Regions from separate parts of the Kribbella qitaiheensis genome, predicted to be linked through region 1. Evidence: riboswitches for the same ligand, from Rfam matches in the RefSeq annotation. Region 1 holds a riboswitch; each other region holds the start of a gene.
What was found. A riboswitch is a leader RNA that binds a small molecule or an ion and turns the genes downstream of it on or off. The one in region 1 is predicted to bind cyclic di-AMP.
Positions count from the first base shown of each region.

Region 2: linked by a shared signal. The riboswitch ahead of F1D05_RS23880 (C40 family peptidase) and the one ahead of F1D05_RS34180 (DUF7594 domain-containing protein) in region 1 are both predicted to bind cyclic di-AMP.
Region 3: linked by a shared signal. The riboswitch ahead of F1D05_RS24005 (glycoside hydrolase family 16 protein) and the one ahead of F1D05_RS34180 (DUF7594 domain-containing protein) in region 1 are both predicted to bind cyclic di-AMP.

Region 1 covers NZ_CP043661.1:7,186,119-7,193,480, reverse strand. The annotation lists gene F1D05_RS34185 (hypothetical protein) at 1-238, opposite strand, end outside; gene F1D05_RS34180 (DUF7594 domain-containing protein) at 535-2,328, opposite strand; cyclic di-AMP (ydaO/yuaA leader) riboswitch at 2,334-2,503, opposite strand; gene F1D05_RS34175 (glycosyltransferase) at 2,892-3,437, opposite strand; gene pssD (PssD/Cps14F family polysaccharide biosynthesis glycosyltransferase) at 3,434-3,907, opposite strand; gene cysN (sulfate adenylyltransferase subunit CysN) at 3,904-5,148, opposite strand; gene cysD (sulfate adenylyltransferase subunit CysD) at 5,157-6,062, opposite strand; gene F1D05_RS34155 (3'(2'),5'-bisphosphate nucleotidase CysQ) at 6,059-6,838, opposite strand; gene F1D05_RS41480 (exopolysaccharide biosynthesis polyprenyl glycosylphosphotransferase) at 6,914-7,362, opposite strand, start outside.
Region 2 covers NZ_CP043661.1:5,047,217-5,054,578, reverse strand. The annotation lists gene F1D05_RS39045 (hypothetical protein) at 1-102, shown strand, start outside; gene F1D05_RS23905 (DUF6058 family natural product biosynthesis protein) at 149-703, shown strand; gene F1D05_RS23900 (YegP family protein) at 809-991, shown strand; gene F1D05_RS23895 (YciI family protein) at 1,061-1,423, opposite strand; gene F1D05_RS23890 (choice-of-anchor Q domain-containing protein) at 1,599-3,431, shown strand; gene F1D05_RS23885 (pyridoxal-phosphate dependent enzyme) at 3,448-4,404, shown strand; cyclic di-AMP (ydaO/yuaA leader) riboswitch at 4,677-4,869, shown strand; gene F1D05_RS23880 (C40 family peptidase) at 4,869-5,717, shown strand; gene F1D05_RS23875 (response regulator) at 5,829-6,485, opposite strand; gene F1D05_RS23870 (sensor histidine kinase) at 6,482-7,362, opposite strand, start outside.
Region 3 covers NZ_CP043661.1:5,066,877-5,074,238, reverse strand. The annotation lists tRNA gene F1D05_RS24025 (tRNA-Glu) at 86-158, shown strand; tRNA gene F1D05_RS24020 (tRNA-Asp) at 218-294, shown strand; tRNA gene F1D05_RS24015 (tRNA-Phe) at 345-417, shown strand; gene F1D05_RS24010 (Type 1 glutamine amidotransferase-like domain-containing protein) at 859-1,527, opposite strand; gene F1D05_RS39055 (hypothetical protein) at 1,771-1,932, opposite strand; cyclic di-AMP (ydaO/yuaA leader) riboswitch at 2,688-2,896, shown strand; gene F1D05_RS24005 (glycoside hydrolase family 16 protein) at 2,901-4,439, shown strand; gene F1D05_RS24000 (ArnT family glycosyltransferase) at 4,692-6,167, opposite strand; gene F1D05_RS23995 (DinB family protein) at 6,263-6,844, shown strand; gene F1D05_RS23990 (VOC family protein) at 7,016-7,267, opposite strand; gene F1D05_RS23985 (NUDIX hydrolase) at 7,353-7,362, shown strand, end outside.

The DNA of each region.
Region 1 (7,362 bases):
CGGGCGTCGGAGTCGGCGTACCGGGGGTCTCAGGTGTTCCCGGGGTGCCGGGCGTTCCCGGCGTACCGGGTGGAGTGCCCGGCGGGCTCGTCGTAGGGACCACGGTGCCGCCACCGGATTGGCCATCGTGGTCGGAAACCAGTGCACAGCTCACCAGACCGACAGCGATCGCGCCGGTAGACACCGCCGCGGTCATGAACCACCGGTTCCAGCCTCGCCCCCTGCTCGGCTCTTTCATCACTGCATGTTACTGCCAAGAGCCCCGGAAAAGGGTGATTGAGGGCGCCCCCAGTGTCCCGCGGGGTGAGTGGGGGCGGATGCACCCCGCGGGACCTGGTACTGCGCGGCGTCTGAACCCATGGGGGATGGGCTCAGACGCCTCCCCGGGCGACTGGCCCCTCGGGGGTTGGGCCAGTCCCGGTTCCCAGGCCTTCTGGAGGCCCGGGGGCTTCGGGTGGGGTGCCAGGGCGGACCCTGGCACCCCGGGGAGGGCGGTTGGAGGGCCAGGCAAGGCCTGGCCACCCCTGGGGAGGGCTAGTTCAGCCTGCGGGCCAGCGGACCGCTGTCCAGTACCTGCTGGGCGGTGGACCTGGCCGTACTCGACGAGTCCAGCCTGGTCTCACCGACCGGGTCGAACTTCGTCTCGTTCCAGTACACCAGCGCCTTGATCGCCGGCCGCTTGGCCAGGCCTTCGTCGACCGTGTTGAGGATGTCGGCCTTCGTCTTGCCGAAGGTCGTCTGCTCGTTGATACCCCACTCACCCAGCATGATCGGCTTGCCCGGGTGCTTCGTGGTCGCCCACGTGTAGAAGCCCGGCCAGTTCGGGTAGGTGTAGGTGTCCTTGCGGTCGACCGCGCTGGCGAAGTCGGTCCACCAGTCCTTGGAGGTCCCGAAGATGTACGGGTCCTCCGCGATCCAGTCGACGACGTCGTCACCGGGGTAGAGATCGGCGAACCAGGACTGCGAGCCCCAGTGCGGCGTTCCCATGTAGTTCATCACGAACACCGCGTTCGTCACGCCGCCGGCCTTCAGCCGCAGCGCCACGTGCCGGTACATCGCCTTGTAGTCCTTGGCCGTCATCCCCGATCCGGCGGCCGGCTTCACGTCGTCCTCCGGCTCGTGGTGGATTCCGAGGAAGAACTTCTCCGGGAAGGTCGACTTCAGGTACTTGGCCTCGGCATCGATCGCCGCGTCCACCGCCGGGTCACCGGCCGCCACCTGGGCCCAGGTACGGCCCATTTCGGGCTTCCAGTTCAGCAGCAGCATCCGCTTCTTGCCTGGCTCCCGGGCCCGCTTGATCATGTCCGCGCTCGGGAAGACCTTCGGGCTCGAGTTGTAGTAGTGGGCGATGTCGACCGTCCGGCCGACGGTGGACTCGAACGCCGGCAGTGCGGTGTCCCACGACTCGCTGCCCAGCGGGTTCGCGGCGGCACCGAACCAGGCGCCACACGACGGCACCAGTAGCGCGGAGACCGAGCAACCCGGACCTGCGGTGGGCGTCGAGGTCGGCGTCGACGTCGGGGTCGACGTCGGGGTGGACGTCGGCGGCTGGGTCGGCGTGGTCGGCTTCGTCGGAGCCGTGGTCGGCTTCGTCGGAACCGAGGTCGGACCCGTCGTCGGAGTGGTCGGATTCGGCTTCGTCGGCGCCGAGGTGGGCATGGACGGCGTCGGGCCGTCACCCTGGCGGACGTAACTGATCTCCAGCTTCGACTCGTTGCGGCCTGACTCACGGGCGCCGAAGACGGCGTAGTTGGCGCCGTCCGGCTGGGTGAGGGCCAGGTTCAGTACGCCGGCATCGGTCACCGCCGACGACACGTCGATCCGCAGCTCGGCCGACTTGCCGTCGTCCGCCACGGTCGCGATCGGCGTACCGGCTGCCGTCGGCGCGGTCGCGTAGGTGACGTTCTCGGCCCAGCCGGCGGAGCCGGTGGAGACCGTGATCTTGCCCGGCGTGCCTTGCGTCAGCCGGTGCAGGACCAGCGTCGCCTGGCGGTCGATCCCTGCTGCCACCGGGGGAACCGTGTAGCGCACCAGGATCGATGCCTCGTTCTTCTTCGCCACCAGCCGGGAGGACCAGCCATGACGCTGGGTGCTGGACTTGCTGGAGACGTAAGCGTCGGCCGCGGCCGAGACGGCGACAGGCGCAGGGAGCTTGGTGGGCTTGTTGAGCGCCGCGACGCCCAGCCCGGTGGTACCTAACAGGATCGCGATCGCCGCGACGATCGGGATCAGTGTCCGCCGGCCCGCTTTTGCGACCGGTTCGTTCAGTACGTCGGAGGGAACGGCAGCACGATGTCGTGCATACCTACGGGAGATTTCATCCCGCATGGGGGCTGTCCTTCCTGCACGCCTGTGAGGTTAGCTGTCGGGCTCGGGTCGGAAGTATTACCCGGTCGCTTTCGCGGCTTCGCCCCAAGAGCCTGCCCGGACGTTTGACGTCCGTTCGGCCCGGGAACCTGTGGGTCCCCCACTTCCGCCCTCTATTGCTGGGTGGTAGGTGATCGTCGACCCGGAGGGCGGAGCTCGGCGTTGCGAGTCGGCGATTTGGTGGGACCTGACCATCCCCAGCCCGGCCAGGCGCGGTGAGCTTATGCAGAACTCCGGGGAGTGCTCAAGGGCACCCGCAGCGGCTTAACCTGCACGTTCCGTGACGAAACTACGGAGAGTAGTATTACAGCTAGATAACAAGCTGAATCGTTACGTAACGTAGAAGAAGTCCGGGTATCCGGACACTCATCGCATTGATTCGATCTGAATCTGGGCTGAGATTTAAACGAACTCTTTACTCAGGAAGCCCATCGGCCGGGGCCGGCCGGATAAATTCCGGAACCGCTTTCCGGCTCATTTCCGAAGCTGAAACGATTGTTTTGCAGGCAGTTCAAACGAATGATTCAGCGCTTTTTGCGACGATGACCGGTCGCCAGCCGGTCGATGATGCTCCCGGTCGCCGCGACCGCGGCGGTCACTTGCGCTCTGTCACGCTCGTTCTCCTGCCCGGACACCGCATGGGCGTCCGGGTCCTTCAGAATGGCCGCCAACGTGTCCAGGAAGGCCCCACGCTCCTCGCAGAGGGTGATCAGGCCGAGCTTGCCCATCCGGCGGGAGAACTCCTGCTGGTGCTGGTCCACGTGCTCGCCCAGCGCGGGGTCCCGGGGCACGACCAACGGCTTGCGGCCCTGCTTGCGAACCTCCAGCATCGTGGCCGGACCGCCGTGCGTGACGACGGCCGTCGCCCGCCGCATCAGGCGCTGCAGTTCGTCGTACGCGACGATGCCGATGCCTTCGGCCCGGTGTGGCGGAGCGGTGTCCCCGAGCTGCACGAGAGCCCGCAGGGACTCGTTGCCGGGCTGCTCGAGGAAGTCGTCCAGCCAGCCCACCAGGCGATCGAAGTGGTGGTGGTCGGTGCCGAGGATGACCAGCACGTCCAGCTCGCTCACAGCAGCCTCCCGACCACGGTCGACCCGGCGTACAGGTCCTTCTGTTCGTCCCACTGGACCAGCATCCGGGTGGTGAACGGGCGGCACAGCTTGGCGGTCAGGGTGGCGTGGTCGATCCGGTCGAAGACCTCGATGTAGACGGTCGGGATCCGGCCCAGCCTGGCCAGTACGAAGAACGGCAAGGCGACGCCCGCGCCGGTGGTGACGACCACGTCGGGGCGCTCCTTGAGCATCACCCGGACCGCGAGCAGCGTGTTGCGGATCAGGTTCTTGATGTTGCGGGTGGTCGGGTAGTACGCGAAGTACGTCCGCTCCCCCGCCAGCAGCGATCGGCCGTCCTCGGTCGGGAACGTCACCCAGGCTGTGTCCCGCTGCGACCACCACGGCCTCAGCGTCATCAGCTGGGCCAGGTGACCGCCGCTGGAACAGACCATCAGCACCCGGATCGTCGCGGGCTCGCTCGTGCTCACCGGGCCTCGTTCACCATGCCGGCCCCGACGGTGCGGTTGGTCGCCTCGTCGATCAGCACGAAGCCACCGGTCGAGCGGTTCCGCTTGTACTCGTCGCAGAGCAGCGGCTGGGTGGTCCGCAGCCGGACCCGGCCGATGTCGTTCAGGCCCAGGTGATCGGCCGCTATGTCACGGTGCAGCGAGTTGATGTCCAGCCGGTACTGCAGGTCCTTGACCATCGCGCGGGCCGACCGGGTGGTGTGCTTGATCGCGAGCTTCTGGCCCGGCCGCAGCGGGACGTCGTCCATCCAGCAGATCATCGCGTCGATGTCCTGGGTGACCGACGGAGCGTTGTTCACCCGGCAGATCATGTCACCCCGGGAGATGTCGATCTCGTCGGTCAGCCGGATCGTCACCGACATCGACGGGAACGCCTCGTCGATCGGGCCGTCGGCCGTCTCGATCGAGCGGATCGTCGTGGTGAAACCGGACGGCAGCACCATCACCTCGTCGCCGGGCTTCAGGACGCCACCGGCCACCTGACCGGCGTACCCGCGGTAGTCGCGGTACTGGTCGGACTGCGGGCGGATCACGTACTGCACCGGGAACCGGACGTCGATCAGGTTCCGGTCGCTGGCCACGTGCACGTTCTCCAGGTGGTGCAGCAGGCTCGGCCCCTCGTACCAGCTCATGGTGGTCGAGCGGTGGACGATGTTGTCGCCGGCCAGTGCGGACACCGGGATGATGGTGAGGTCGCCGACATCCAGCTTGGCGGCGAACTGGGTGAACTCGGCGCGGATCTCCTCGAAGACCTCTTCGGAGTAGTCGACCAGGTCCATCTTGTTCACGCACAGCACCAGGTGCGGGACATGCAGCAGGGTTGCCAGGAAGGCGTGCCGGCGGCTCTGCTCCAGCAGGCCTTTCCGTGCGTCGACCAGGATCAGCGCGAGGTCGGCGGTCGACGCACCGGTCACCATGTTGCGGGTGTACTGGATGTGGCCCGGGGTGTCCGCGACGATGAACTTGCGCCGCGGCGTCGCGAAGTACCGGTAGGCCACGTCGATCGTGATGCCCTGCTCCCGTTCGGCCCGCAGTCCGTCGGTCAGCAGAGCCAGGTTCACGTAGTCGTCACCGCGCTCGCGGCTGGCCCGCTCGACCGACTCGATCTGGTCGGTGAAGACCGACTTGGTGTCGTAGAGGAGCCGCCCGATCAGGGTGCTCTTGCCGTCGTCGACGGATCCGGCCGTGGCCAGTCTGAGGATGTCCACGGTCAGAAATACCCTTCCCGCTTGCGGTCTTCCATCGCGGCTTCGCTGAACTTGTCGTCGCCACGGGTCGCGCCGCGCTCGGTGATCCTGGTGCTGGCCACCTCGTCGATGACCTTCGCGACGGTGTCGGCGTCCGACAGGACCGCGGCCGTCAGCGACGCGTCGCCGACCGTGCGATACCGGACCATCGCGGTGAAGGTCTCCTCGCCGGGCTTCGGCGGGCAGAATTCATTGGCCGCGAACAACATTCCGTTGCGGTCGAAGACGGTCCGCTCGTGCGCGTAGTAGATCGACGGCAGGTCGAGCTTTTCCTGCTCGATGTACTGCCAGATGTCCAGCTCGGTCCAGTTCGACAGCGGGAACACCCGGATGCTTTCGCCCAGATGGATCCGGCCGTTGTACAGGTTCCACAGCTCGGGCCGCTGGTTCTTCGGGTCCCACTGGCCGAACTCGTCGCGGAACGAGTAGACCCGCTCCTTGGCCCGGGCCTTGTCCTCGTCCCGGCGGGCGCCGCCGAAGACCGCGGTGAACTGATGCTTCTCCAGCGCCTCCAGCAGGACCGGCGTCTGGATCCTGTTCCGGGTGCCGTCCGGCGGGGCCTGGACGAGGCCGCGGTCCAGGGCTTCCTGGACGCTGGCCACGACGAGCTGTACGCCGGCCTCGGCGACCCGGCGGTCGCGGAACTCCAGCACCTCGGGGAAGTTGTGCCCGGTGTCGACGTGCATCACCGAGAACGGGATCCGGGCCGGGTGGAACGCCTTCTGCGCGAGCCGGAGCATCACGATCGAGTCCTTGCCGCCGGAGAACAGCAGCACCGGTCGCTCGAACTCGGCGGCCACCTCGCGGAAGATGTAGATCGCTTCGGACTCCAGGGTTTCCAGTTGGGTCAACTGGTAGTTCCGGCTCACGCGACTCTCACTTCCGCGGCTGCTTCCTGGTTCTCTGGCTGGCTGGCAATGGCAGCCAGCAGCTTGGCAGAGATCTCCGGGCGACATACCAGCAGGTCCGGCACCTTCGGGCTCGGCTGGTTGTAGCGCAGCGGCGAACCGTCGATCCGGCTGCAGAACAATCCGGCTGCCTGGGCGACGACGACCGGCGCCGCGGAATCCCACTCGTACTGGCCGCCGGCGTGGACATAGGCGTCGACCTCACCCCGCAGTACGGCGGTGGCCTTGACGCCGGCCGAGCCCATCGGGACCAGCTCCGCGCCGAGCTCGGTCGCCAGGTACTCGACCAGGGCCGGCGGGCGGCTACGGCTGACGGCGATCCGTAGTGGACCGTCCGGTCGAGGCGGCAGCAGCCTCGGATCGTTCGTGTCGTGGACGATCTGCTGGGCCGGCAGCGCGACTGCACCGGCCGCCAGCTCGCCGTTCTCCCAGAGCGCGACGTGGACAGCCCAGTCGGACCGATCGTCTTCGCCGTACTCCCTGGTGCCGTCCAGCGGGTCGATGATCCAGACCCGGTCGGCCGACAGTCGCGCGGTGGTGTCCGCGGACTCCTCGCTCAGTACCGCGTCGTCCGGGCGGCGCTCGGCCAGCCCTCCGATCAGCAGGTCGTTCGCGAGTTCATCACCGCGGGCACCCAGCTCCCGACCCGACAGCGCGGTCGCGCGCAGCTCGAGCAGTAGCTCCCCTGCGGCGGCGGCTAGTTCTACGGCCAGTTCGCCGTCTTCCCTGGTCGCCATTCGATCCCCCTTCGTCATTCCACAGTGCCGGTCCGGCAGACTTCACCGGACGGGCGTCCCCCTGCTCCGAGCGCCCTAGTAGGCGCCGGAGCCCTTCACCACAGCTCGAACGGTCTTCCACAGGATCAGCAGATCCAGCGTCATCGACCAGTTGTCCACATACCTCAGGTCGAGCAGCACCGAGTCGTCCCAGGAAAGGTCGCTCCGGCCGCTGACCTGCCACAGACCGGTCAGCCCGGGCTTGACGAGCATCCGGCGGGTGTCGTCGGCGGCGTACATCGCCACTTCCTGCTCGAGCGGAGGTCGCGGTCCCACCAGCGACATCTCGCCCCGCAGTACGTTGATCAGCTGCGGCAGCTCGTCCAGCGAGTAGCGCCGCAGGTACGCGCCGATCTTGGTGACCCGAGGGTCGTCCCGGAGCTTGAACAGGATCGTGTTCCCGTCGCTCTGCTCCTCCAGCTCGGCCTGCCTGGCTTCGGCGTTGAGGACCATCGTGCGGAACTTCAGCATCGTGAACATCTCGT
Region 2 (7,362 bases), 2.1 Mb from region 1:
GAGGCGCGCGGACTCCGTCCCTATAAGACGGAGACCGAGGACCGCCCGGACGCCGACGGCCCACCCCTAGGCCCGTGGCCGGGCGCCGACCGGCCGCGCTAACGACAGTTCGCCGTACGCCGAAGTGGTCCGGGGTTAGCTTCGAGCCATGACTCAGGAAGCTTTGGCTGCGAGATTTTGTGAGATCAATGGCGAGCACCCGATGAGTGCCGAGGACGACGCTTATGTCACCCGGCAGTACCGCGTGCTGACCGAGCTCTGTGCGGAGCAGGACCGGGACGTGGACGACGTGCGGCGGCTGATGCTCGCGGGGCAACTTCCGATGCCCGGCTATCTGCGGTCGGACGGCGCCGAGATGGTGCCGGCGGATCTCTTCGCACTGGCCGACCAGGTCGGGCTATCGGATTTGCGGGGCTGGTTCGTCGCGCAGTGGAAAGACCTTGCCGATGGCAACGAAGAATGGGATGCCTACTTGAGCGGTCAGTATGTCTGCCTGCATTCGGTCACGCCGGCCACGATCCATCGAAAAAGTGAACTTATGAAGGCGATCGACGTCACCACTGACCGGGCACAGCTGAAGCTGCTGGTCGACGAACTGGACGAACTCGAGCCCGAGTTCACCGCCTACGACCGGCTTCGCTTCGACGGCCCCGTCTCCCGCGACACCCACATCACCGCGATCCGCCACCGCCTCGCCTCGTGATCGCCATCAACTCCTGAACCCCGTACGAAGTGTCGGGGTGGGGGTTTGCCGGGCTGCGGGTCTAGGCTCCGGAGCGTTACTGGCTCATGACACGGAGGTTTTCCAATGGCGGGAAAGTTCGAGCTGTACGAGGACAAGTCGGGCGGGTTCCGGTTCCGGTTGAAGGCCGGCAACGGCGAGGTGATCGCGAGCAGCGAGAGCTACAAGACGAAGGACGGCGCGCTGAACGGGATCGAGTCGATCAAGAAGAACGCGGGCGACGCGGCCATCGACGACCAGACCTCCTGAACACACCCGAACGGCAGGACCTCCAGCTGGAGATCCTGCCGTTTCGTGTTTCCGGAGCGTCCGTGTTACCTACAGACCGACCTCGTGGATGACCTCGCGGACCTCGACGCCGAGGCCCTCGATGGCGGCGTCCGGGATCAGCGCGGCGAGTTCGTAGGCCCGCTCCTTGCTCGCGACGTCGATCAGGTAGTAGCCCGCCAGGAACTCTTTCGCCTCCACGAACGGGCCGTCCGTCACCGCCGGCACGCCGTCGCGGACCTTGACGACAGCCGTCTTGGCCGGCTCGGCCAGCGCGGCCGTGCTGTGGAACTCGCCCGACTCCTGGGTGACGGCCATGAACTTCTCGTGCCCGCTGAAGATCGCCTGCTGCTCGGTCTCGGTCAGGGCGTTCAGCACGTCAGGGTTGATGTTCAGGACCAGTAGGTATTTCACGATGTCTCCTTCAGACCCGGCTCCCCCGTCGGGAACCGCTCATCATCAGTACGGAACCGGCGCAGTCTTCTTGACATGGCGATGCTACGAAGTCTGGCGGTCAGCAGACGGCTTGTGGGACCGTGTGGGTTCGAGCCGGTTGCCGGGGGGAACCGCAAACGGTTTGGGGGGTTCCATGCGTCGCGTTGTGCTGTCCATTGTCGTCGCCATGATCGGGGCACTGCTGTTTGCCATCGGGCAGGCCGGGTCTGCCCAGGCTGCCCCCATCACTGTCACCACCACCGCGGATGTCGTGAACGGCGCCGACGGGGTGACCTCGCTGCGAGAGGCCATCACCACGGCCAACGCCGCCGGCGACGCGACCACGATCACCCTTGCCGCGGCCGCGACGTACGGGCTGAACCTGTGCGGTGACGACGACACGAACGCGACCGGGGACCTGGACAGTACGTCGGCGCAACCACTCACGATCGAGGGCAGCGGATCGACCATCGACCAGAACTGCGCGGGCGAGCGGGTGATGAACACGCTCGACTCCGACGGCTCACTCACCTTGCACGAGCTGACCTTGACCGGCGGCGACGACCTCTTCGGTGCGGCGCTGCAGCACGCGGGCGACGCGACTCTCGACGACACCACGGTGACCGGGAACGCGGGCGGCGCAGGCCGGGTGCTCGAGAGCCCCCTCGGTGGCGCCATCCTCAACCTGACCGGCTCCAACATCCACGACAACACCGGTACGGGCGTGGCGCTGTCGCTGGGCCAGGTGCACATCACCGACACCTCTATTACCAACAACACCGGACGGGGCGTCGGCCTGACCGACGGGGCCCTGTCCGTGAGCGGCTCGACGATCAGCGGGAACGGCAGCGACGGTGTACGGACCACCGGGCAGGGCTCGGGCCTGTTCGCTCTTACTAATACGACAGTGGACAACAACGGCGGTACCGGCGTGATCTGCTCGGCCTGTGGCGACCTGACGGTGACCGGCTCGACCGTGACCGGCAACCACCCTTCCGGGACCAGCAGCGGTGGCGGCATCCAGGTGCTGTTCGACCAGGACACGCCCGTTGATCAGCCAGTGGTGTCAGTGATCGACTCGACCGTGTCCGGCAACTCCAAGACCGGCTCTGGCGGCGGGATCAACACCGCCATCATCGAGAACTCCAGCGGCCCGCCACCGGCGCAGATCATCGTCACCCGGTCGACCATCAGCAACAACAGCGCCTCTGGTGCCGTCGACAGCCAGGGCGGTGGCATCTACGCGGTCACCGGCGAGGTACGGGTCGACAACTCCACCGTCACCGGCAACAGTGCGACCGCGGCCGGCGGTGGCGTCTACACGCTCGCCCATGACGTCTACCTGCAGCACGCGACCGTCTCGGGTAATACAGCAGGAGGCGTGGGCCGCAACGTGGCCACCAACGCGGGCCTGCACACCTTCGGCTCGATCCTTGCCGGAGGCACTGGCTCCAGCGACTGCGGCATCGAGCTACTCACCACTTCTACCGGCTACAACCTCGACGGCGACGGCAGTTGCAGCCTGGCCGGGGTGGGCGACCACAGCAACATCGGTAGCCCGCAGCTAGGCGCGCTGGCCAGCAACGGCGGCCCGACCCAGACGATGCTGCCGCTGGCCGCAAGCCTCGCCAACGGCGCAGTACCGGCAGCGGCGTGCACAGTACTTGCTGTCGACCAACGCGGCATCACCCGACCGCAGGGCACCAACTGTGAAGCCGGGTCGGTCGAGATAGCCGAAGTACCACCCGCAGCGGCCTGCACCAAGACCGGTACTGCTGGGAGCGATCTGCTCCTGGGTACTGCCGGAGCCGACGTACTGTGCGGCCTCGGCGGCGACGACCTCATCCTCGGACTGGGCGGCAACGACATCCTGCGCGGCGGCAACGGCAAGGACCTGCTGATCGGCGGCACCGGTCACAACACCCTCGACGGCGGCCCCGGCCAGGACCTCTGCATCGGAGTCGGAGACACCAAGATCTCTTGCTGACGGTAGATTCTCGGGCATGCTCAGCATCGAGGATGTCCGGGAAGCCGCCCAGCGGATCGAGGGAGTGGCACACCGGACACCGGTGATCACGTCGCGGACATTGAACGAGCGGGTCGGCGCCGAGGTGTTCCTCAAGGCCGAGAACTTTCAGCGGATCGGGGCCTTCAAGTTCCGGGGCGCCTTCAACGCGGTCAGCCGGTTGAGCCCGGAGCAGCTCGGTCGCGGCGTCACGGCGTACTCGTCCGGGAACCACGCCCAGGCGGTCGCGCTGGCGGCGTCGCTCGTGGGGACGACCGCGGTGATACTGATGCCCGAGGACGCGCCACCGACGAAGCTGGCGGCGACCAAGGGGTACGGCGCCGAAGTGGTCACGTACGACCGGTACACCGGGGACCGTACGGCGCTCGCGACCCAGCTCGCCGAGGACCGCGGACTGGCCTTGATCCCGCCGTACGACCACTACGACGTGATGGCCGGCCAGGGCACGGTCGCGCTCGAGCTGATCGAAGAGGTGGGGCAGCTCGGGGCACTGCTTGCCCCGATCGGTGGCGGCGGCCTGATCGCCGGCTGCGCGACGGCCGCCACCGCGCTGTCGCCGGGGATCCGGGTGATCGGGGTCGAGCCCGAGGCGGGCGACGACACGGCCCGGTCGCTGGCAGCCGGCGAGCGGGTCGAGATCGGCGTACCGCGGACGATCGCGGACGGCCAGGCCATCTCGATCCCGGGCGAGCTCACCTTCGAGATCAACCGGCGGCTGCTGGCCGGGGTCGAGCTGGTCAGCGACGACGAGATCCGGGCCGCGATGGCCTTCGCGTTCGAGCGGCTCAAGCTCGTCCTGGAGCCGAGTGGCGCCTGCGCGCTGGCGGCACTGCTGACCGGGCGGATCCAGGACCTGCCGGACCGCGTCGGAGTCGTGCTTTCAGGCGGGAACGTGGGCCTGGAACGCTTCCTGGAGCTGCTCGGAAAGGGCTGATCCAGGCCCCTCCTGAGAGGGCCCTGAGTACCCTCTGTGGTCGTTGTCACAGAGGGTACTCACAAAATGTGACTCAGGTCACACATAATGGCCATACGGCCGCCTGAGACGCGCTCAGACACGCTCAGGCCTCCTGGTGTTCACCAGCGGTCCCTGAGCCATCAGAGAGCCGTTTGAGGGCTTTCCGGAGGGTCTCTGTGGATCTGAGGGTTTGCGTCGTGATCGTTCTGTTATACAGTCGGCGGCGGTTCGACAAATGAGACGAACTGCAGGTGTGTCAAACGCCGAGTCCTGCCAGGCGCACCTGTTCCCCTCGAACAACCATGGCAGGAGTGGGGGACCCAGGAGGTTGGGGTCCGACCGTGAGTGGTCGGGTCCCTGGGGTGAAGTCCGCGGGAGCGGACCGGGCTATCGACTCTCAGCCCGAACCCGACAGCTAACTCCGCAGGCGTCGGGAGACAACCATGCCCGTCACCATCCGACGGACAGCGATGCCTGCTGTCAGTCACCAAAGCGAATCCAGTACCCGGCCCGCCGGCCGGACCCTGGCCAAGCACCGCAAGACCAACAAGTCCGCGGCCGCCCCGCGCGCCGCAGCCGCCGTCCTTTCGGTCGGCCTCGCCGTCAGTGGTGGGGCGATCCTCACCGTCGCCGGCACCCCCTCGACCGCCTCGGCGGCCACTACCAAGACCACCTCGGCCGCGTGGGCCCGGGGTAACCTGCCTGTCGCCCAGAAGCCGCTGCTCCGTTACGCGGACGCCGGTTCGGCCGTTCGTGGAGTCCAGCGCTTCCTGGACGTCCCGGCCGGCGGTTGGTACGGCTCCGCCACTCGCACGGCGGTTGCCAACTTCCAGCGCCGGGTGGGCCTGCCCCGCACCGGCACAGTGACCGTGAACACCTGGCGTTCGCTGTTCTATGCCGCGAGCCACGGTCTGCTGCACGGCGGTGCCGGCCGCAGCTCGACCTTCCAGGCCCGGGTCCTGAAGGAAGCAGCCAAGCTCAAGGGCACCCCGTACCGCTACGGCGGCACGACCACCCGCGGCCTCGACTGCTCGGGCTACACCGGTCTGGTCTTCAAGCGGGCCGGCAAGAAGCTGCCCCGTACGTCGCGCCAGCAGTACAGCGCCACCAAGCACCTGACCCGTAAGTCGGCCAAGCCCGGCGACCTGGTGTTCTTCAAGAGCGGTGGCGGCGGCGTCTACCACGTGGGTATCTACGCCGGGAACAACATGCTGTGGCACGCCTCGAAGCCGGGTCGCCCGGTCGCGAAGGCGAAGATCTGGAGCTCGAACGTGGCCTTCGGCCGCGCCTGATTCTCCAGCCCGTCAGCGAGACCCACTCCCCCCGTGGCTCGCTGACCTGAAACCGGTCGCGAGCCGTCGCCCCACCCCCTCCGGCGGCTCGCGACCGGTTTCCCTTTTGCCCTAGGTGTCGAGCAGCCCCGCGTCGTGGGCAAGGATCGCGACCTGGACCCGGTTGGTGGCATCGAGCTTCACCAGCACCCGGGACACGTGCGCCTTCACGGTCGCCTCGCTCATGAACAGCTGCCTGCCGATGTCCGCGTTGGACAACCCGGTGGCGACCGCGGCCAGCACTTCTTTCTCCCGCTCGGTCAGGGACGTCAGCCGCTCCCGCGCCACCCGCTGCCGATCGGTCCGCTGATCAGCCGCGAAGTGCCCGATCAACCGCCGGGTCACCGCCGGCGACAACATCGCGTCCCCGGCCGCGACCACCCGGACAGCCTGAACGAGCTCGCGAGGCGGTGTGTCCTTCAGCAGGAACCCGCTCGCCCCGGCCTGCAGCGCACGGAACACGTAGTCGTCCAGGTCGAACGTCGTCAGCACCAGGACCTTCGGCGGATCCGGCATCGCCTGCAACTCCCGGGTGGCGGCGAGCCCGTCCAGCCTCGGCATCCGGATGTCCATCAGCACCACGTCCGGGCGATGCTCGCGCACCATCGCGGCCGCATCGGCGCCGTCGTCGGCCTCCGCGACGACTTCGAGGTCGTCGGCCGACTCGAGGATCATCTTCAGTCCGGCCCGGACCAGCGCCTCGTCGTCCACGATCAGCAGCCGCGTCATCCTTCTCCTTTGTCGCTGTCAGCCGTGCCGCCGGGTTTGGCCGGCTCCTTCTCGGACCACGGCAGCCAGGCCTCGACCCGCCAGCCGCCGTCCGCGGTCGGCCCGGTCGAGATGCTTCCGCCGGACAGACTGACCCGTTCACGAAGACCGACCAGGCCCGCACCCGCGCCCGGCAGCAGTGAGTCGGCCGCCACCGGCCGAACGTTGGTCACCCGGACCGTCACGCCGGTTCCCGGCGCACCCTTCACCAGCACTTCGGTCGAAACCCCGCGGGCGTGCTTGTGCACGTTGGTCAGCGCCTCCTGCACGATCCGGTAGACCGTACGCCCCACCGAAGCCGGTACCTCGTCCGGCAAGACCAGATCGCTCGACACGTTCACCCCCGCCGCCCGGGATGCCTCCACCAATCGGGCCAGGTCGAGGGCCCGCGGTACGGGAGCCAGATCGGCACCGGCCGAGCTGATGTCGGTTCGCAGTACGCCGAGTACTTCGCGAAGGTCCTCCATCGCCTGCCGGGCGGTCTCCCGGATCAGGCCGGCCGAGCTCTCCACCTTCTCCGGGCCGACCGCCGGGTTCACCTCGAGCCCGCCCGCGTGCAGCGCGATCAGCGACACCTTGTGCGCCAGTACGTCGTGCATCTCCTGGGCGATGCGGGCCCGCTCACCCAGCCGGGCCTGGTCCGCGCGGAGTTCACGCTCGGCCTCCGCGCGTTCGGCCCGGTCCCGCAGCGACACCATCAGGTCGCGCCGCGCCCCGAGGTAGGCGCCGACCGCGACCCAGGTGCCGATCAGGAACGGCCCGGTGAAGAGGAGTACGTAGGGATCGCTGTTCCGGTCGGACCAGGAGCTCGCGACGTACGCGACGTACGCCGCCAGGC
Region 3 (7,362 bases), 2.1 Mb from region 1:
CCCTTGTCAGGAACTCGTTTTGGACCTCGGCCCGGTCTCCTCTATGCTTACGGCTGTCCCTGGAGCTTCGGCTCCCGCGGTCCGAGTCCCCATCGTCTAGTGGCCTAGGACGCTGCCCTTTCAAGGCGGTAACGCGGGTTCGAATCCCGTTGGGGATACGGTCGAAAGACCGATGTCAGTAAGGCTCGAAAGATGGTGTAGCATCGTCGAGCAATCTGGCCCAGTAGCGCAGTTGGTTAGCGTGCCGCCCTGTCACGGCGGAGGTCGCGGGTTCGAGTCCCGTCTGGGTCGCCAGGAGAGAAGTGGCGGCGGGTGTCCACACACCGCCGCCATATTTCTCTCCCGGTCAGGTAGCTCAGCTGGTAGAGCGTCCGCCTGAAAAGCGGAAGGTCGGCGGTTCGAGACCGCCCCTGACCACACTTCTGACCTGCGGTTCCTCCATCGGAGAATCGCCGACCTCCCGCAAATGACCGCAACGCCTATCCGGCGATGTGCAGCAGCGCGGCCTCGGTTCCTCGCGGCGTGATGGGCAGCTCGACTTGGACGGGCGGATCTCGGTACCAAGCGCAGTCATCCTGGCGCTCGCACTGGTCGTCATAGCGCAGGCTCAGGACAGCGGCCTGCCAGTGGGCCGCGGCACCAGGCAGGTCTGCACTACCCATTGCCCAGTGAGGTTGTCTCTGATCCCGTGACCGCTGCCGGTATCGGTGCTTCAGGTCGAACAAAGCGTGTGCCGCACCAGCTCCCCGAATCGATCATGCGGTCCCTTGAGCTCCGAAAAGAGTCTCGGTGGGTGACCTGGGCGGTCCAGTACGACGCAGAGGAGGGGCGCCGGGAGGCTCCGGTAGCAGTCGGCGGCTATGCGGGGAAGGCCTTCCAGTGCCCTTCGGAGATGACCTCGACGGTGCCGTCGGTCACCTTGATGGCGGTCTGGTCGTCGATGGCGTAGGCCGGACCTGCGATGTCGGCGGCCCATCTTTCCGCGTCGGCCATGGTGTTCCCCGGCATGAGCTCGTGGTCCAGGTGCGGGTAGATCGAGAAGTCGACCATTCCGAGCGTGCGGTCGTCCGGCGCAGAAGGCCAGTTGACGAAGTCGTTACCGATCCGCGGTGTCATCACCATGCTGCCGGCACTGAGCCCTACCCAGACCGTCTCGGGTAGCGACGAGATGACCTCCGACAGCCCTGACTGCCGCATCCAGTGGTACAGGTACGTCGCGTCGCCGCCGTCCACCAGCAGCACATCGGCCTCTCGGACCCACGGCACCCACCGCTCCTCGCCGATGCTGGGCAGCGCGGTGAGCTCCAGGACGCCCAAGGACGCCCAGCCCAGGCTGGTCATCATGTGCCACGGAGGCTCGCCGGCGACGAAGCTTCGCACCGAGGCGGGCCCGAGCATCGGGTGGCCCCACTGCGCCGTGGGGATGCAGAGCGCTTGGGACTCGGAGATCGGCTTGCCCAGCAGATCGACCAGCGCATCGCGGATGCTCTCGTTCGTAACGCCTCCGGATGTGAGAAGGAGCTTCACAACGCCTCCCGAGTTGGGTGCGACGGATTCGTGTGACATAGGGACCGCGGACGCGTCATCGCCTGACTCCTCGTCTTGCCGGTGGCGCCCTCGATTGGCCGCCACTCACCTGTTCTACGAACACTACGTTCCGGATCCGACAACCCATTCGTCACGAAAGCTTAAGGGAACATTTGTTCGGATGTAGCGCGTGGCGGCGGAAGGCCAAGCCACAGGAGCAGGGTCACACACCAGTGCCGCAGATTATGGAAACGCATCTCCCCCCAGTACGACCCGGACCCGTAGGGGATACCAGTCCCGCCGCAGACTGTCCGGCTCGATCGGCGCCCCGATCTTCGTCGTAAAGATGTAGCCGGTATCAATCCACTTGGCGCCAGCCGCCAGCCGCTCCTTTGGTTGCAGCACCCAGTGAAGCCTCAGCAACTCTAGGCAAAGCTCAATCAGCGGCAACGTCCGGCGAGACTTCCTGGTCGTCGGAGCCACAGCTCCCAGCGCTCCATCAACGCGCTGCAGAGTTCGCCGTACTTTTAAGGTCTGGTCGGCCCAGTCAATGTCCTCCCACCTCAGGCCCAGCAACTCGCCGCGTCAATCCCAAGAACGGTGCCTGCACGAACAAGGCCTATAGCCGAGTCCGCTTGGCCGCCTTGAGAAAGACGCTGGCTTGCTCCTCCCCCGGCTCGTACTCCTGATGGGTCTTCGGCCTCTTCGCGGGCTTCACGATGTGCTCCAGCCAGGACCGCAGGCGTGTGCAGCGGCGGCACTTATTGCGACCTGGGTGGGCTCCCAAATCAGCTGCAGCAGCACGTCGATGTTCTGACCGAACCGGCCGGAAATCGAGCCTCCGTGTAGGCGATTGAATACGCTCCGAAATGAGCCGTCCGTAATGCGGAGGAAATCGTCGGAGTATGTCGAGACGGAGTGTCACGAAAATGTCGCTGCGCCATTCGATAATCGGCGTCGTGCGACGGACAGTGATGGCTTTAGCGGGGTAAGGCCGTTGGGATTGTCACGCTGTGCCGATCACTAGCTCCGATTGTTGCGTTACGTAGTCAATGGCGTCACCGTTACCGATTTGAGACCTCCTAGTGGGTGTGCATATGCTCACCGGCGCCTGCCCGGACCTGGGGACCGGATGCAGGTAGAGCAACCAATATCTCCGCCGACTTGCAACGCCGAGTTCCGCCCTCCGAGTCGGTGGCCCCTCCCACATCGCATCCGAGGGCGGAAGTGGGGAACCCAAGGTTTCCGGACCAGCCGTAGCGCCTGCGTGCGCTCCGGTGCGGTCCTTGGGGCGAAGTCGCGCCAGCGACCGGGCAAACTTCCAGCCCGAGCCCGACAGCTAACCTCACAGGCGTGCAGGAAGGACTGTCCCCATGCGGGACGCATTCTCCCGTCGGCACGCACAACACCGCGCTGCCGTTCCCTCCGACAAACTGAAAGAACCGGCCGCCAAGGCCGGCCGCCGGACGCTGATCCCGATCATCGCGGGAACCTCCTTGCTCCTCACCACCGCCGGGATCGGCGTGGCGGCGCTGAACTCTGACAGCATCCCGGCCCCGGTCAGCCTTACTGCCACCGCCGACGCCTACGTGCAGACCACGTCCGCCACCCAGAGGCATGGCTGGTCCTCCCGGCTGGTGGCGAAGATGAACGAGTCGACCAGCTTCATCCGGTACTCCGTGCCCGCGGTGGCGGACGGCTACGACCGCAAGGCCACGCTGGTGCTGACCCGGCTGACCACCAGCAACCCGGCCAAGATCGCGGTGTCGAAGGCGCCGGGCAGCTGGACCGAGGCCGTGACCTACTCGACTGCTCCGAAGCCGGGCACGCCGTTCGTGACAGTGGCCGACGACGGCAAGTCGGCGCAGCTGCGGATCGACGTCTCCGAGGGCATCACCGAGGCCGGCGAGCTGAACCTGGCGGTAACGCAGCCGGTCGGGGCCGGCGGCACTATCTTCGGCTCGCGCGAAGCCGGCACGATGCAGACGAAGCTGGAGATCAGCTACGTCCCCGAGGGCACGACCGGCCCGGTGCCGTCGACGCCGACGTCGGCCCCCACCTCGGCGCCGACGACGGTGCAGCCGACGCAGTCGCCCACAGCGACACCGACGACGACCAAGCCGACGACGACGCCGACCACCGCGTCACCCACGCCCACCGCTACTGCCTCGCCCACCACAACGAGTCCGACGTCTACTCCGCCCACGACCGGCCTCGCGCCGTCATGGAACCCGGCGAATTCGTCTCGGCTGACGTTCCAGGACGAGTTCAATGCCAGCGCGGTCGACACCACCAAGTGGGAGCGGGGCTGGTTCAAGGAAGGCATCTCGGACGGTGTCAACAGCGACAACCTCCAGTGCTACGACACCCGGCAGGTCTCCGAGGCAGGCGGATTCCTCAACCTGAGCCTCGCGCAGCAACAAGCAACGTGCCGAGGCGGCACCAAGCAGTACGTTTCCGGCCTGGTGAACACTCGTAAGACGTTCAACCAGCGGTACGGCTCGTTCGAGGCAAGGGTTTGCCTGCCTGACGGTAACGGCGATGGCAGGGTCGACGGTTTCCCGGCCTGGTGGACGAACGGACCGTCCTCAGTGCCGTGGCCGGACCATGGGGAAATCGACGTCCTCGAGGGCATCGGCGGCGGCACCAAGGCTTCGCTGCACTATGTCGATCCGGTCTATCACGGCGGTACCTACTCGTCCACGCCGCTGGCCGGCTGCCACAACTTCGGCTCGCAGTGGACCAGCAGCGGAGTCACGTTCTACTACGACGGCAAGCCGATGTGGTCGCACGCCTTCGCCGGCTCGCTTCCGCAGTTCCTCATCTTCAACTACGCGGTTCGTCAGCACTCGGGCGAAGCGATCACTCCCGGCACTGCTGTTCGAGTCGACTGGGTCCGCGTGTGGGCATGATGCTCACGCCGATTGCGTCCTTGCGGCAGTCCTTCTCCATCGACTGCACGAACTGAGCTCCTGAGGTAGCAACCCCGTGCGGGTGCACTCCCATGTCTCAACATGGGAGTGCACCCGCCGGCCGTACGTCGAGAATATTCGGGCTGCCTTTGCGCCGTACGTGGCGACGCACCATGTCATCTCCGGGCATGTCGTTGAGCCCGTCCATTTCGGTGGGCGGGCCGGCAATACGCCGTACTGCGGAAGCCGTGGTCAGCCGACGCGGGTGAGGTGGGGCCAGAGCGTTGACCAGGGCTCGCGGAGGTGGCAGATCCAGATCAGCCGGCCTCGTTCGCGGGTCGCGATCGGGGTTTCGACCATGGCTGCCGGTTCGAGGGATTGGCAGGCCTGGCGCGTCCATTCGGGGACTTCTTCTGGACTGCTGGAGTCGTCCACCACGACCGCGATGTCGGCTGAGTCCGGCGGCGGACCCCAATAGGCGAAGCCGTTGTGGCCGCTGTACGCCGGTGGCAGGTCGCGGGCCGGGCCGAAGAGCTGGATCGCGGAAGCCTGCGTGTAGCTGTAGGTGTAGATCACCGTACGGGAGCGCTCGGCAGGAGTCAGTTGGTTCATTGCACGGGCTACCGCGTCGGCGACCGCAGGCCAACCGCTTTGGCCGCGAGCCTGGTCGAAGCCCAGCGCGTTGCCGAGCGACACCGCCGTACGCTCAGGCAGCAGCGGCAGGCCGATTGGCGCCGCGATCAGGAGCGACAGGCCGAGTACGCCGTACAGGGCAAGGGCATTTCGGCGGGAGCGCACCCATTGGTCGGCGGCAATTCCGGCTCCGGCGAAGACGCCTGGGTAAGCGCCGGCGAGGTAGGTGGCCTTGCCGCCGGTGGCCATCAATAGTGCTGCGAAGACGATGAAAGCCACGGCGAAGAGACGGAATTGGCTGCGCCATAACCACACCAGACCTGCGACGCATAGCGGTAGCAGGAGTGGACCGACTATGACTTGGCTCGGCAATAGTCCGAGCGCTTGCGCCCGTAGTACTGAGGCCATGGTCAATTGCGGCCAGTCGTGGTTGGCCTGCCAGGATAGGTATGGCGTCCACAATGCCGTCGCAATCAGGCAAGCCGCGAGAAACCAGCGGCTGTGGAGGATTCGTCGTGGGCCGACGAGAATCAGCGCGACCAGTACTGCGAACACCCATAGGGCGAGCAGCATCTTGTTCAACAGGCCGATTCCCAGGACGAGACCGATGACAAGCCACAGGCGATGGTTGCGGGTGGCAATCAATCGGGACAGCAACCAGCTCAATGCCGCGGCGAAGCACAGGTCGGTGGTGCTCGTCCTCAGCACGTGCCCGGTGATCAGCACCATCGTCGAGCAGGAGAACGCCGTTGCCGCGATCAATTCGGCTCGTCGGGAGCCGCCCATTTCTCGCACCAGCAGGGCCACGAACAGCACGGTGAGTACCGCGCACACCGTCGCGGGGATCCGCAGCGCCCAGACCTGACCGGGCGCCAACGAGTCGCCGAAGCGTGCCAGCAAAGGAGTCAGCGGCGGCTGGTCGGGATAACTCCAGGCCGGGTGCCGCCCGGAGACCAGGAAATACATCTCGTCGTTGTAGTAGCCGTATCGGTTGCTGACCAAGGTGAGCACCGTCGCCACCAGCCCGAGCAGAACCAGCAACGGCCGATTGGATTCCCGGCGTACCGAGGTCGGCGACCGGACCAGTTCAGTCACCGATTGGCTCATACCCCAACAGTGGGTCAACGCCCTATACGCCGGCCATATCCATCATTTCCTCAAGCAGGTAAGACTTGTGACAGAGTGAGGGCATGGATGACGATCTTGCGAAAAAGTTCTTGCACGGCGAGTTGCAAGATCTTCGGAAGGCGGTGCTCTGGAAGCTCGAGGGGCTCAGCGAGTACGACGTACGCCGTCCGTTGACCTCGAGCGGGACCAACCTGCTCGGGCTGGTGAAGCATCTGGCGCTGTGGGAGTCCCGGTACTTCGGCGAGGTCTTCGGGCGGCCGTCCCCCGAAGCGCAGCCGCGGTGGGACGACCTTTCCCACCGCGGGGCCGACATGTGGGCGACCGAGGACGAGACGCGCGAGGAGATCGTCGACCGCTACCGTCGCGTCTGGGAGCACTCGGACGCGACGATCGCCGGACTGAATTTCGACTCCCCTGGCCACGCGGCCTGGTGGCCGAACCCGGACGTGCGGTTGTTCAACATCATGGTTCACATGCTCAGCGAGACCAGCCGGCATGCCGGGCACGCCGACATCCTGCGCGAGCAGCTCGACGGTTCGGTGGGGACGATCGCGGCGCGGGCGAAGTCGCAACCCGACGAGGCGTCCCGGGAGGCCCAGCGCACCGAGATCGAGCGCGTCGCCAAAGCGGTCGCCGCTGATTGATCGCCGACTGATCGCCGCTGCCTGCTGCTCGGTGATCTTGCCGTAGGGGTTGTTCGTCCGCCGGCTCACGCGATCGATGAGTACGTCGAGTGGTGCACTGAGGCGAGGCTCGTCGAGAAGTTGTCTTCCTGCCCCTGACATACAGTCACCAAAACCCGGGCCATGGCACGCTTACGAAAGTTTGGAGACTATTTCTACGAGGTTGCCGTCGGGGTCGCGGAGTAGGGCGTTGCGGTTGTTGTTGCCGGTGTCGTGGGGTGGGCGAAGGGGTGGTACGCCGGCGGCCAGCAATTCGGCGTACGCCGTGTCGACGTCGTCGGTCCAGATGGCCAGGACCATGGCCGGGCTACCTGGTGAGGCGTCGATGCCGTGTGCTCTCTTCGCCGCTTCGACCGTGCCGAGGACCAGCGTTCCGACGTACATGCCCAGAAATATAGGGGATCGCGGCGGGTGGCGCGGGGTTCGGCGAGCGGGGTCGGCGTACGGCGTGCTGAGGTAGCTTGCTGGGGTGGATTTTA